2 regions of the Sinomonas sp. T428B genome follow, and region 1 is predicted to be linked to the other one. Evidence: predicted binding sites of a transcription regulator. Region 1 holds the regulator's gene; the other holds the start of a gene.
The links. Region 1 encodes HrcA, which represses chaperone genes, less so after heat shock. Its sites were predicted from a motif close to TTNGCACTCGNNNNNNNCGAGTGCNAA; they were not measured.

Region 1 (7,268 bases):
GCCACGAGCTCCTCGAGATCGGCGTCATCTCCCCGGAGCCGATCCCGAGCAAGGGCCTCGGCGTGGGCGAGGTCGGCTACCTCATCACGGGCGTGAAGGACGTGCGCCAGTCCAAGGTCGGCGACACGATCACGAACCTGTCCAAGCCGGCGGCAGAGTCCCTCGGCGGCTACCAGGACCCCAAGCCGATGGTCTTCTCGGGCCTGTACCCGCTCGACGGGTCCGACTACCCCGATCTGCGCGACGCCCTCGACAAGCTCAAGCTCAACGACGCCGCGCTCGTCTACGAGCCCGAGACCTCCGCGGCGCTCGGCTTCGGCTTCCGCGTCGGCTTCCTGGGCCTGCTGCACCTCGAGATCGTGCGCGAGCGCCTCGAGCGCGAGTTCAACCTCGACCTCATCTCGACCGCGCCCAACGTCATCTACGAGGTCACCCTCGAGGACAAGTCGGTCGTGACGGTGACGAACCCGAGCGAGTTCCCGACCGGCAAGGTCAACGAGGTCCGCGAGCCCATGGTGTCCGCGACGATCCTGGCCCCCAACGAGTTCGTCGGCGCGATCATGGAGCTCTGCCAGGGCCGCCGCGGCCAGATGAAGGGCATGGACTACCTCTCCGAGGACCGCGTCGAGCTGCGCTACTGGATCCCGCTCGCCGAGATCGTCTTCGACTTCTTCGACCAGCTCAAGTCCAAGACCCGCGGCTACGCCTCGCTCGACTGGAAGGCCGACGGCGACCAGGTCGCCGACCTCGTCAAGGTCGACATCCTCCTCCAGGGCGAGCAGGTCGACGCGTTCAGCGCGATCACCCACCGGGACAAGGCCTACGCCTACGGCGTCATGATGACCGGCAAGCTGCGCGAGCTCATCCCGCGCCAGCAGTTCGAGGTGCCGATCCAGGCCGCGATCGGCTCGCGCATCATCGCACGCGAGAACATCCGCGCGATCCGCAAGGACGTCCTCGCCAAGTGCTACGGCGGCGACATCACGCGCAAGCGCAAGCTGCTCGAGAAGCAGAAGGAAGGCAAGAAGCGCATGAAGATGGTGGGCCGCGTGGAGGTCCCGCAGGAGGCCTTCATCGCCGCGCTGACCACGGACGAGTCGTCGAAGGACAAGGCGAAGAAGTAGTGCGAGTCCTCCCGGCACCGGCCCGGACGGCGGTGGCGTAGGTGCCCAGTACCCTCCCGATCGGTGACCCCGCGCCGGCCGACGGCGTGCTGCCGCAGCAGGCGGCCGTCGGCGCGGCCGAGCGCGGCTTCTCGCTGTACGCGCACATCCCCTTCTGCGCGGTGCGGTGCGGGTACTGCGACTTCAACACCTACACGGCCACGGAGCTCGGGGGCGGGGCGTCCCAGGCGGCCTACGCCTCGACGGCGGCTGGCGAGGTGCGCTTCGCCGCGGCGGCCCTGGATGCCTCGGGCGTGCCGCGCCGGCCCATGTCCACCGTGTTCTTCGGTGGCGGCACCCCGACGATCCTCCCCGCCGCCGATCTCGCCGCGATCCTCGCCGCCGCCGTCGACGAGTGGGGCCTCGAGCCCGGCGCCGAGGTCACGACCGAGGCGAATCCGGACTCGGTGACCCCGGCCTCCCTCGAGGCCCTCGCCGAGGCGGGCTTCACGCGCGTCTCCTTCGGCATGCAGTCCGCCGTCCCGCATGTGCTCAAGGTCCTGGACCGCACGCACACCCCGGCCAGGGTGCCCGACGCCGTCCGCTGGGCCCGGGACGCCGGCCTCGACGTGAGCCTCGACCTCATCTACGGCACCCCCGGGGAGAGCATGGCGGACTGGCGCGCGTCCCTCGACGCGGCCCTCGCCTGCGAGCCGGACCACGTGAGCGCCTACGCGCTCATCATCGAGGACGGCACGAAGCTCGCGGCCCAGATCCGCCGCGGCGAGGTACCGGAGCCGGACGACGACGACCACGCCGAGAAGTACGAGCTCGCCGACGCCGTGCTCGCTGAGGCGGGCTTCGGGTGGTACGAGGTGAGCAACTGGGCCCGCGGCGCCGCCGGCGACACCCCGGAGGGCATGCGCTACGCGTGCCGGCACAACCTCGCCTACTGGAACGGCGGGGACTGGTGGGGGATCGGCCCGGGCGCGCACTCGCACGTCGGCGGGGTCCGCTGGTGGAATGTCAAGCACCCCACCGCCTACGCGGGCCGGCTGGCGCGCGGCGAGTCGCCCGCTGCCGGCCGGGAGACGCTCGACGCCGACACCCGCCGCGTCGAGCGCGTCCTCCTCGGGCTTCGGCTCGCCTCGGGCCTGCCGGTCGCCGACGTCCCGCCGGAGGGCCGGGCCGCCGTCGCGGGCCTCATCGCCGAGGGGATCGTCGAGGGCCCCGCTGCCGTGCGCGGCCGCCTCGTGCTCACCCTGCGCGGCCGGCTCCTCGCCGACGCCGCGGTGCGGCGCCTGCTGCCCTAGCCGGACCTGCCCCGGCCGAACACTGACCGGCCGGGGCCTGGGCTACGGGACGAGTCGCAGGTTGTAGCGGTACCGGTACGGCTGGCCGCGGTTGACCTGCACGCCCGCCACGACGGCGAACACCGTGAGGCCGAGCCACACGAGGGTCGCGAGCACGGCGAAGACGTTCCCGATCACCGGGATGAGCGCGAGCACGTTGAAGACGATGGCCGCGGCCGTGGGCGGCAGCGTGAAGTTCAGGGCCTCCTTGGACTCCTGGGCCGTGAACGGGCCGCGGTCCCTGAAGACGAGGTAGATGAGCAGCGCCGGGACGCAGCCGAGGATCCCGCCGAAGTGCGCGAGCGTCGCCCACTGGCGGTCCTCCGTGGCCGTGAGCGGGAGCGCCCGGGCGGGGGCCCCCTGGTAGTCGCTCTCGCCGTTGTGCGGGTCCTGCGGGTACTCAGCCACTGGGAAGTTCCTTGCCTGTGCGTCGTATGGTGCGTGGTGCCCGAGGCCGGGGTTCCGGCCCCCGGGGCACTCCAAGGATAGCCAAGGTCCGGGCCTCAGGCCGTCAGGAAGTCGATGACCTCTTCGACGCGCCCCAGCAGCGCCGGCTCGAGGTCCGCGTACGTCCGCACCGCCCCGAGCAGCTTCTGCCAGCCGAGGCCGATGTCCTCGGGCCCCGCATGGGGCCAGCCGAAGGCGGCGAGGATGCCGGTCTTCCAGTCGGTGCCGCGGGGCACCGAGGGCCACGCCGGGATGCCGAGCGTCGAGGGCTTGATCGCCTGCCACACGTCGACGTACGGGTGGCCGACGATGAGCACGTTGCCCGCGGCGCCCGGCGCCGACATGGCCTGGGCGGCGATGCGGGCCTCCTTCGAGCCCTCGACGAGGTGGTCCACGAGGATCCCGAGCCGGCGCTCGGGCCCGGGCCGGAACTCGGCCACGGCGGAGGCGAGGTCGTCGACGCCGTGGAGCGGCTCCACGACGATGCCCTCGACGCGCAGGTCGTCGCCCCAGACCTTCTCGACCAGCTCGGCGTCGTGCTTGCCCTCGACCCAGATCCTGCTCGCCTTGGCGACCTGCGCGCGCAGCCCCTCGACCCTCACCGACCCGGAGGCCGTCCGCGTCGGCGCGGCGGCAGCGGCGCGGGGCGCCGGCGGGCCGATGCGGACCGGGCGTCCGTCGAGCAGGAAACCGAAGCCGAGCTGGAACGAGCGCGAGCGACCCCGGCGGTCCTCGAGGCTCATGACGTGCATGCCGCCGGACTTCTCGACCCGGATCACGGCGCCGACCCAGCCGCTCTCGGCGTCCTCGAGCACGAGGCCGAGCTCGACCGGCACAACGGGCAGCTCGCGCTTCGGGGGCGCCGCGAGGTCCGCGGGCCCCCATGAGTCGTACGACATCCGCTCCACGCGCACCGGCCTTCCTCGCTCCCGCCGCGCTGGCGCAGGCGGCGCCGCCCGCACGGGCGGCGTGATCATGCTATGGGCTCCGGCCCGGCGGCCCGGGAACCTCGCCGTGGCGGCCGACGGCGTGTGCCCCAGCAGCTGCGGGACGGGCGCCCGCGGGCATAATAGACTTAGCACTTGGTCTCAGGGAGTGCTAACAATTGCCGGGCGCTGAACGGCGTAAGGGGTGAGAGGATGAACGAGCCGCGCAAGCTCGAAGTGCTGCGCGCCATTGTGGAAGACTACGTGCACTTCCGCGAGCCGGTCGGCTCGAAGGCGCTCGTGGAGCGCCACGGGCTCGGCGTCTCGAGCGCCACGATCCGCAACGACATGGCCGCCCTCGAGGACGAGGGGCTCATCGTAGCCCCGCACACGAGCGCCGGACGCGTGCCCACCGACAAGGGCTACCGCGTCTTCGTCGACCACCTCACGGCCGTGCGCCCGCTCTCCCCGGCGGAGAAGCAGGCGATCCACACGCTCCTCGACGGCGCCGACGACCTCGACGACGTGCTCGAGCGCACCGTCCGGCTCCTGTCGCAGCTGACGAACCAGGTCGCCGTCGTGCAGTACCCGCAGCTGGGGCGGGCCCGCGTGCGCCACATCGAGGCCGTCGCCCTCGCGCCGCACGAGGTGCTGCTCGTGCTGATCGCCGACACGGGCACCGTCGAGCAGCGCGTCCACAGCGTCGTCGAGGAGGTCGACCGGGACCGGCTTTCGTACCTGCGCGACCGCTTCATCGAGGGCGCCGCCGGGACCTCGGTCGTCAACCTCGACGCGACCCTCGGCGCCGTCGTCGACGCACTCCCGCCGCACGACCAGCCCCTGGCCGCCGAGCTCGTGCGCGGCCTCTCGGTCCTGGCCGCCTCGACCCGCGAGGACCGCATGGTCATGGCGGGCACCGCCTACCTGGCCCGGTCCAACAGCGACTTCCTGCAGAGCATCTCGCCGGTCCTCGAGGCCCTCGAGGAGCAGGTCGTCCTGCTGCGGCTGCTCTCCGAGATGGCGAGCGACCCGCGCGGCGTGACCGTCACGATCGGCCGCGAGAACCCCTACGACGGGCTCATCGAGACGTCCGTGGTCGCCACCGGCTACGGGCGCACGGACGGGCCGAAGATCGGCGTGCTGGGCCCGACCCGCATGGACTACCCGGCCACGATGGCGGCGGTGCGGGCCGTGGCCCGCTACCTGTCGAAGATCCTGGCCGGAAGCTAGAGGAAGCTAGAGAAAGAAGACCGTGAGCAGCCACTACGAAACCCTGGGCGTCCCGTCTGACGCGAGCGCCGAGGAGATCAAGAAGGCCTACCGGAAGCTGGCCCGCAAGCTCCACCCCGACGTCAATCCCGGCGAGGAGGCGGCGGACCGGTTCAAGGCCGTCACGCACGCCTACGAGGTGCTCGCCGACCCGCAGAAGCGGCGCATCTACGACACGACGGGCAACGAGAACGGCAACGACAACGGGTTCGGCGGCGCGTACAACGGCTCCGGCTTCGCCTTCCAGGACATCTTCGAGACGTTCTTCGGCGGGGCGGCCGGGGGGCAGGCGGGCCCGGCCTCGCGCACCCGACGCGGCCAGGACGCGCTCATCGCGGTCCGGATCGAGCTGCGTGACGCCGTGTTCGGCGTCAACAAGAAGATCGAGGTCGACACGGCCGTGCTCTGCGGCCGCTGCGAGGGCTCCTGCTGCGAGCCCGGCACGGAGCCAGTGCGCTGCGGCGTATGCCACGGCAGCGGGCACATCCAGCGGCCCGTCCGTTCGATCCTGGGCCAGGTCATGACCATGGCCACGTGCCCCTCGTGCCAGGGCTTCGGCACCGAGATCCCGACCCCCTGCAACGAGTGCGGCGGCGAGGGCCGCGTGCGCAGCCGGCGCTCGCTCACCGTCAAGATCCCGGCGGGCGTCTCGACCGGCACGCGCATCCAGCTCTCGGGCCAGGGCGAGGCCGGCACGGCCGGCGGCCCCTCGGGCGACCTCTACGTCGAGATCCGCGTGGCGAGCCACAGCACGTTCACGCGCGAGGGGGACCAGCTGCACGCGACGCTCAGCGTGCCCATGACGGCGGCCGCCCTCGGCGCCGAGATGACCCTCGACACGTTCGACGGCGAGCAGGCCATCTCGCTGCGCCCGGGCACCCAGTCCGGCGACGTCGTCACCCTGCCTGGCCTCGGCGCCGCCCGCCTTCGCGGCGGCGGTCGCGGCGACCTGCTCGTGCAGATCCGCGTCGAGACGCCCACGCGCCTCGATCCCGAGCAGGAGGAGCTCCTGCGCCAGTTCGCCAAGCTGCGCGGCGAGCAGGTCGGCGAGGGCAAGCTCGTGGGCACGGGCGGGGTCTTCGCCAAGCTGCGCGACAAGCTCGGCAACCTCTGACGATGTCCCGCCCGCTCTTCTACGTCCCGGAAGGGGCGCTCGACGGCGCCGAGCCGGGGACGCTCGTCACCGTCGGCGGCGCCGAGGGCCGGCATGCCGCGACGGTGAAGCGGCTCGCCCCGGGCGAGGGCGTGGACCTGGCCGACGGCGCCGGCGTCCGTGCCGTGGGCACCGTCGAGAGCGCCGTGGGATCCGAGCTCGTGGTCGCCGTCGAGCGGGTCGGGCGCGAGCCGGCCCTCCCGTACCGGCTGGTCCTCGTCCAGGCCCTCGCGAAGGGCGACCGCGACGAGCTCGCCGCCGAGACGGCCACCGAGCTCGGCGTCGACGCCGTGATCCCCTGGCAGGCCGAGCGCTCGATCGTCCGCTGGAAGGGCGAGCGCGCCGAGAAGTCGCTCGCGAAGTGGCGCTCGGTCGTGTTCGCGGCCGCGAAGCAGGCGCGGCGAGCGAGCGTGCCGGTCGTGGAGCGGGCGCACGACGGCGCCGCGCTGGCGGAGCGGATCGGTGCGGCGAGGCTCGCCGTCGTCCTGCACGAGGAGGCGGCCGAGCCGCTCTCGGCGGTCCTCGCGGACCTCGCCACGGGCGACAGGGCTGCAGGCGACACCGCAACAGGCGAGGTGCTGTTCATCGTCGGCCCGGAGGGCGGGATCAGCCCCGCCGAGCTCGCGCGGTTCACGGCTGCGGGCGCGCGCATGGCGCTGCTGGGCCCGCACGTCCTGCGCTCCTCCACGGCTGGGCCGGCGGCCCTGGCCGTCGCGGGGGACCGGCTCGGGCGTTGGCCCGTCGGGGCGCGCACGGCCGAGGGAAGGTAGCGGCCGGCGGCGTCAGCCCATCGCGGGTCGCGCCGGGCGTCAGGGCCCGATGCGGAATGACTTGGTGTCCCACGCGCTGCTCCCGGCGTTCGCGGGCGCCGCGGCATCCTCGGCGGGGAGGATGCGGATCTCGTACTCGCCGTCGTCGAGGTTGACCGCAAAGGTGAACTCGCCCGGCTTGCCCGGCTCCTGTCCGGACGTGATGCTTCCGCTGAGATAGACGGACTTGGCGCCGGAGGCATCCCGCT
Region 2 (7,268 bases), 780 kb from region 1:
CGACATCGCCCTGGATCTTCCCGCAGTTGCCCACCATGACGCCGCGCTGGCGCCGCTCGAGCGCGAGCCTGCCGTCGACGTCGACCCTGATCCGGTAGGCGTCCCCCACGATGCTCTGCGCGGCGGAGACGACATAGGCGAGCCAGCCCGCCCTGGCCTTGAGGTCGTCGTTGGTCCTGGCCATGACCGTCGCGTCGAGGCCCATGCCCGCCATGACGACCCACGCGAGCTCATGCCCCTCGTCGATCCGCGCCCAGGCGACGTCGATGCGCCGCTCGCGGGGGCCGAACGCGGCCGCGAGTGCCGCCGGCATGTCGTCGATGGGGATCTCCAGGTTCCGCGCGAGCAGGTTGCCCGTGCCGAGGGGCACGACGCCGACCGGCACGCCCGTGCCTGCCAGCTCGCCCGCCACGGCGCGCACCGTCCCATCGCCTCCGCCCACGACGACGAGCCCGGCCCTGGACGCGACCCCCTCGCGGGCCATCCCGCCCCCGGGGTCCTCGACCGTGGTCTCGAGGATGATCGGCTCGGCCCCGAACTCGGAGCAGCGCGCCCTGAAGGCCTCCACGAGGGCCTCGACCCCGTCCTTGATCGGGTTGACCACGAGTGCGCAGCGTTCCATGCTCGTATACCCCTTCCGCTCAACGGCGTTGACGGACACGTTACCCAACCACGGCGCGGACGACGCGGGGCGGCTGGGTCAGCCGCCGAGGGCCGGGGGCAGCTTCCTGCGGAGCCTGTAGAACTCGGCCTCCGTCTCCCGGGCGAGCTGGGTCTCGCGCGCATGGAGGCGGCCGTAGGTGAAGGCGTTCTCCCCGCGGGCGTGCGCCTCGGTCGCGAGGCGGCGCAGGAGCTCGGCGGTGACGATGCTGTCCTGGTGCTCGCCGAGCACCTGCTGGATCCTGTGCGCGCGCTTCTCGAGCTTCGCGGCCTTGCCCGCCCCGAAGGCGGCGGCGGATTCGGCCGCGTAGCGGAGCCTCTTGGCGGCCTTCCGTGCCTCGTGCAGGCGCACATCGGCGTCGTCGGTGCCCCGGGCCTCGGCGGCGGTGCGGATCGCCTCGCGCAGCCTCTTGGCGTCCCGCTTGGTGAGCTTGCGGGGGGTGGGCCGCTTCCCCTTCGGGCCGGCGTCCTCGGCCAGGTCCCCGATGAGGGCCTCGATGCCGTCCAGGAGAGCGAAGTAGCGCTGCGATCTCAGTGCCTCGGCCACGCCGGCCGTGGCCGCGTGGTGCTCGGCGCCGAGGTCCTCTGCGATGGCCTGCGACACGGGCCCGAGGACGAGCTCCCCCGGCTCTTCCCGGACCATCTCGGCGAGGCGTTCACGCATGACCTCGGCGTCCCGGGCCCGGCCGAGGACCTGGCCGAGCCATTTGAGCTCGTCCCGGAGGGCCTTGCCGCGCTCCTTGCCCACGGCCTTGCGGTAGGTGGACAGGGCCGAGCGCAGCCGCCGGGACGCGACCCGCATCTGGTGGACGGAGTCCGGGGCGTCCTCACGCACGAGGGGGTCCAGGTCGAGCAGAATGTCGGCCTGCTCCTGGGCGTAGTCCAGGAAGGCGGAGACGGTCCTGTTCATCGGCCTGCGGCGCCCGCCGTCGAGATCGGACAGGGCGGGGCCGAGCGTCCGGGAGAGGTGACCGAGCCCGTCGTCGGGCCTGGCCCTCGCGAAGGCCTTCGCCAGCTCCTCGCCCAACCCGTCCGGACCGTCGGCAACCTCGATCCGCCACTCCCGCCAGGATTCCGCAGAGCCTTCCGCGCCGAGGGGCTCGCCGCTGAGGTGGTCGTCGCTGACCTCCGCCACGACGCGGCCGGCGCCGTCGAGCAGGGGGGAAGTCCGCCGATTGATGGTCACCCGGGCGACGGGATGCACCGCCCTGCCGCGCAGGTGGGCCTGCGCCGCCTCGGCCAGCGCCGCGGGCGGATCCTCCCCCGCGCCCAGGGGCTCGTGCCGCGACCCCTGCCCGACGTCGTCGGCCGTCTCCAGATGCCAGCCCTCGTCGGCGCTCCCGGTGCGCCGGCAGAGGGCGATTCCCCTGCGCGCCAGGCGCAGATCCTCGGTGTCGAAGTACTCGTCGAGCACGAGCGCCTCGGCCGTCTCGCCGATTCCCGCCACACCCGGCAGCGCCTGCAGCGCCGGGAACCTGTCCGCCGGGGACGCGTCGACGACGGCGGCGACGCCCGCTTCCAGTGCCTTGGCCATGACGCATTCTAGGAGCCTCCAGACAGGGGACCGCCACCCCTGCCGGGCACGTTTTCAGAACACCTCCACGAGCAGGCGTGGCCTGCGCCCGCGTGGGCTACACTGCGGCAACGCTCCGACGCCGCTTCGAAAGGATCCGCCAATGGCAGAGGGTGGGAGGCACGAGTCGGTCGAGCAGCGGTGGTGGGTCCGGGAGAACCTGCGGGAGGCCATTGACCGCCTGGTCGACGAGGGCTATACCGTGCGCGGCGGGCAGGGCGAAGACCCGGAGCTCATCGACCCGGGCGGATCCGCCGTGGAGACGTGGCGGGAGGACTTCCCCTACGAGGACCGGATGACGCGCGAGGAGTACGACCTGGAGAAGTACCGGCTCCAGGTCGAGCTGCTGAAGTTCCAGTACTGGGCCCAGGACAACGGCCAGAGGCACGTCATCGTGTTCGAGGGCCGCGACGCCGCGGGGAAGGGCGGGACGATCAAGCGGTTCACCGAGCACCTGAACCCGCGCTCGGCCAGGGCGGTGGCACTGGGCAAGCCGTCGGACCGTGAGCTGGGCCAGTGGTACTTCCAGCGGTACGTCCAGCACCTTCCCACTGCCGGGGAGATCGTGATGTTCGACCGGTCCTGGTACAACCGGGCCAACGTCGAACGGGTCATGGGCTTCTGCACCGAGCAGGAGTACGAGACCTTCATGGGGCAGGCCCCGGAGTTCGAGAGGATGCTCGTGGACTCCGGCATCCACCTGACCAAGTTCTGGTTCTCGGTCACCAGGCTCGAGCAGCGCACCCGGTTCGCGATCCGGCAGATCGATCCGGTGCGGCGGTGGAAGCTCTCGCCGATGGACCTGGCCTCCCTGGACCGCTGGGAGGACTACACGCGGGCGAAGGAGGCGACGTTCCTGCGCACCGACACCGACCATGCGCCCTGGATCACCGTCAAGTCCAACGACAAGAAGCGGGCACGGCTCAACGCCATGCGCCACTTCCTGAGCCAGATCGAGTACGACGGAAAGGACCCGGACGTGGCCTGCGCTCCGGACCCGCTCATCGTCCAGCGGGCACGCCACACGAGCGGCGACTGACTCGGCGTCGCCCGTCGCCTTCTCAGACAGCCGACGGCCGGCCCCATGAGGGGGCCGGCCATCGAGGGATCCGACCTGGACGGTGGGCAGCCGGTCAGGCTCCGACCTGCCGCTGGCCCTCCTGGCGCTCGCCGAGATCCTTGGGCGCCTTGTCGCGGCCCATCTCGACCTGCATGTTCTCGACGTCGGTCCTGACCTCGATCTTGCGCGGCTTGGCCCGCTCGTGCACGGGGATGGTCACCGCGAGCACGCCGTTGTTGTACGTCGCGGAGATGCTCTCCGTGTCGATGCCCTGGCCGAGGGTGAGCTGGCGCAGGAACGCACCGCCCTCGCGCTCCCGGGCGAGCCACTTGACGCCCTCGTGCCCGCGCAGGGTGCGCACGGCACGGATGGTCAGCAGCTGGCCGTCCACGTCGATGTCGACGGACCCGGGGTCGATGCCGGGCAGGTCGGCGTTGAGGATGTAGTGGTCGTTCTCGAAGTAGAGGTCGATCGGCATGAGCCGGGGCCCGCTGTTGCGCTGGCCAAATAGGGCTCCGGTCAGGCGGTCGAACTCACGAATCGGGTCAAAATCAGCCATGAGGAATCACTCCTTCCTCGCCCCATCGGGGGGTGTTCACTCCTTGTCTGTCGGGTCGGGATCTCTCCCGACGGCAATGTTTTAGCACTCTCACCCCGAGAGTGCCAAGACCCTCCCGCCCCCTGATCAGGGGTCGCGAGGGCCCTCCCCCGTCACGGATCCACGAAGATCCAGAGGCCGCTGTCGCGGTCGCTGCCGAGGATGTACGTCCGGCCGTCCTCGCCGATGAAGGTCTCCACGCCCCAGAAGTCGTTGCCGTGCTGGTCCAGGTAGCCGCCGACCTCGACGAGCTCGCATGTGGCGGTGTCGGCTGGGTTGGAACACTGGATCTGCACGGCGCGGAGCCCGCCAGAGTAGTACGAGAGGTAGGCCAGCGAAGGATCCTGCGGATCGACGGCAACCTCGTGGACGCTCAGGTCCCCATACTTGAGGGCGAAGTCCGGATCGTGGGCCTCGGGGATGGCGAACGTGTCGAGCTCCTGGAGGGTCTTGGCGTCGAACAGGTGGACGTAGCCCCAGCCGTCGAAGATCGAGCCGACCTCGATGCTCTCGCCGACCGTGCCGATGGCCAGGTTCTCGGGATAGGTCCACGGGCCCCCGACCGGGGCGAGCGCGAAGAGCTTGTGGAACGCCTCGTGGGTGGTGCACACGGCCACGATCGCATCGACGAAGGCACCCGAGCCGCAGAAGGGCTGACCACCGGCGGCCTCCCCGGCGTGGTGGTTGACGAACAGCACGGCGTCCCACCCCGCCTGGGCGGCCACATGCGCCTTCTCGCCCGGGAAGCACGCATCCTCGGGCGCGCTCGGATCGCCCACGGGCCCGCGCTGGAGCACGAGGATCTTCTCCTCGCCCGGCTGCAGGCTCTCCACGTAGCCCGAGATGCTCCCCGGCGTCGGCACCGGCGCGGAGGCCGGGCAGCCGTAGCCGCCGTACACGGCGGGCCCGTTGAGCGTCAGGTCGCCCAGGACCGCCGGCGGCTGGCCGCCGGGGACCACGACCGAGCCGTACTCTCCCGCGAACTCGCCCGTGGTGATCTGGAGTGGCCCCGTCCTGTAGGGCGCGAAGTCCTCGTCCGTGCCGATGAAGAAGCGGTTGTCGATGGTGAATTCGGCCTGGTGGGCGTTGCCCTCAGGGGTCAGCGAGACTCCCCGAGCCTCGAAGAGCTGAGGGTCGAGGGCGGCGAAGTCGGTGTCGCCGAGGAAGACGGCGTTGGCGGGATCGGTGACGTCCAGAAGGACGTACCCGCCGTCCCAGTACGAGAGCAGCATGATGAAGCGGCCCTCGATCTGCTTGACGACCATGTCGTGGAGGAAGGAGTCCGTCAGGCCGAGTTCCGGTTGGGCGACGTTGAAGTCGTTGAGGTTGTACTCGGCGGCGAGGCGCGGCCGGTGGGGGTTGGTGATGTCGAGGATGTCCACGTCCGGGAATTCGAGGTTGTCCGTCATCACGACGTACGCGCGCTCCCCCGCGTCCCACGCGAAGGCGCTGTGGATCTCATGAGTGTCACGTGCCCCGGGCTCGCGGTCGCCGAAGTGCTCGGAGAGCTTCTTCGGGTCCCGCGGATCGGTGACGTCCCAGAGGGAGACGCCGCCCTTGGCGTTCTTGCCGCACGGCTCGTTGTTCATGACGAGGATCTCGCCGCTGAAGCTTCCGGTGGTCACCTCGATGACCTGCATGCCCTCACCGGGGCGGGTGTCCTGATGGGACGGGATGAAGCCGATCTGCCGGGCGGCCTCCCGCGGATCCCGGTCGACGCCGGAGATGTCCACGATGTACGCGCCCGCGTCCGGGCTGGTCCGCCCGCCGGTCTCCGGGCCGGCGCAGTCCGGCTCGCCCCAGTTGGCGAGGAAGGCGGTGTTGCCGTCCGGCGAGACGGCCACGTCCGCGATGAGGTCGGGCGTGTTGGTCACGTCGACCTTGTCGACGAAATCGACTTTCCCGAATTCCCCGGCACCGATCAGGTGCCCCTCGTCCATCCCGTGCTGGCCGTCCGGGTGGGCGGCCGCGCCGGGGACTCCGAACAGCGAGAGTGCCACGGCGCTGGCGGCGGCGGCAATTAAAGACCCACGTCGATGCATGGTTGCCCCTAGGCTCAGAGTGAGTTGTCGATTCCCCCGACAGCACACGGTAGGACCGCCACACGCCAAGATCTAGGGACAATCGCCTGTTTAATCCAAGGACTGGAGATGCTGTGGCCCGGGGATTGTCGACCGGCGTGACACACGCCGTAAATCGGCCCTGCGAGCGCCATGTCCTCTCAGCCTCTTGACAGGCTGCTCTCAGCCAGTCGCGAGCACGACGGCGGCGAGCCCGGGCAGGCGCACCTCTGCACCCTCGAGTGCGCACCCCTCGTCCGTCGAGACGGCAATCCTGACCGGGAGCCCCGGGGGCAGGGGCACCGACACGGGGCCCGGGCCGAAGCCCACGCACACCGCAGCGCCCGGGCGGCGCCACGTGATCCAGCGGGCCGCGCCTCCGTCAGAGGCCTCGCCGGGCTCGGCCGTCCCGGAGAGCACCTCCGTCTCGTCGAGCCGGCCGTCCCACAGGCCGGGAAGCTCGGCGCGCACGGCGAGGAGCCGGCGGTAGAGCGCGGTCAGGCGTGCGCCGTTGGGCGTCTCCGCCTCCGCCCAGTCGAGGATCGAGCGCTCGCGCGTGGCCGGGTCCTGCGGGTCGGGCACGAGGGCCGGGTCCCAGCCCATCCGCTCGAACTCCTTGAGCCGGCCCTCCCGGGTGGCCTCGGCGAGCTCGGGCTCGGGGTGCGACGTGAAGAACTGCCACGGGGTCTTCGCCCCGTACTCCTCCCCCATGAAGAGCATGGGCGTGTACGGGCCCGCGAGCGTGAGGACCGCGGCGACCGCGAGGCCGTCGTAGCCCAAGCGCGCGCTGGGCCGGTCCCCGACGGCGCGGTTGCCCACCTGGTCATGATTCTGGCTGCAGACCACGAGCTGCGAGGGGTGCACGCGATCCGGATCGATCGGCCGCCCGTGGCTGCGCCCGCGGAAGCTCGAGTAGGAGCCGTCGTGGTAGAAGCCGCCGCGCAGGACCTTGGGCAGGGCCTCCGGGTCGGCGAAGTCCTCGTAGTAGCCCTCGGTCTCGCCGGTCAGGGCCACGTGGACGGAGTGGTGGTAGTCGTCGCTCCACTGCCCGCCGAGGCCGTACCCGCCGCGGGAGCGCGGGTCGATGAGCCTCGGGTTGTTCATATCCGACTCGGCGACGAGGACCTTCGTGCGGCCGGTGCGGGCCGCGACGTCGTCCGCGAGGTCCTGGAGCTCCTCGAGGAGCGTGCGCGCGCGGCGGTCCACGAAGGCGTGGACGGCGTCGAGGCGGAGCCCGTCGACGCGGTAATCCTCGAGCCACAGGCGCGCGTTGGCGAGGATGAACGCCCGGACCTCGTCCGAGTCGGGCCCGTCGAG

Region 2: a site for HrcA is predicted at 3,934-3,960, ahead of ACUYMY_RS12820 (Hsp20/alpha crystallin family protein). Genes of this name have one in related genera too.

Annotation. Positions count from the first base shown of each region.
Region 1 covers NZ_JBRAZR010000001.1:1,995,579-2,002,846, reverse strand. The annotation lists gene lepA (translation elongation factor 4) at 1-1,124, shown strand, start outside; gene hemW (radical SAM family heme chaperone HemW) at 1,166-2,416, shown strand; gene ACUYMY_RS09220 (DUF4870 domain-containing protein) at 2,459-2,863, opposite strand; gene ACUYMY_RS09215 (DUF3097 domain-containing protein) at 2,959-3,801, opposite strand; gene hrcA (heat-inducible transcriptional repressor HrcA) at 4,042-5,058, shown strand; gene dnaJ (molecular chaperone DnaJ) at 5,081-6,211, shown strand; gene ACUYMY_RS09200 (16S rRNA (uracil(1498)-N(3))-methyltransferase) at 6,214-7,020, shown strand; gene ACUYMY_RS09195 (GerMN domain-containing protein) at 7,060-7,268, opposite strand, start outside.
Region 2 covers NZ_JBRAZR010000001.1:2,771,420-2,778,687, forward strand. The annotation lists gene ACUYMY_RS12805 (diacylglycerol/lipid kinase family protein) at 1-622, opposite strand, end outside; gene ACUYMY_RS12810 (CYTH and CHAD domain-containing protein) at 701-2,194, opposite strand; gene ppk2 (polyphosphate kinase 2) at 2,337-3,272, shown strand; gene ACUYMY_RS12820 (Hsp20/alpha crystallin family protein) at 3,367-3,852, opposite strand; gene ACUYMY_RS12825 (LVIVD repeat-containing protein) at 4,005-5,933, opposite strand; gene treZ (malto-oligosyltrehalose trehalohydrolase) at 6,135-7,268, opposite strand, start outside.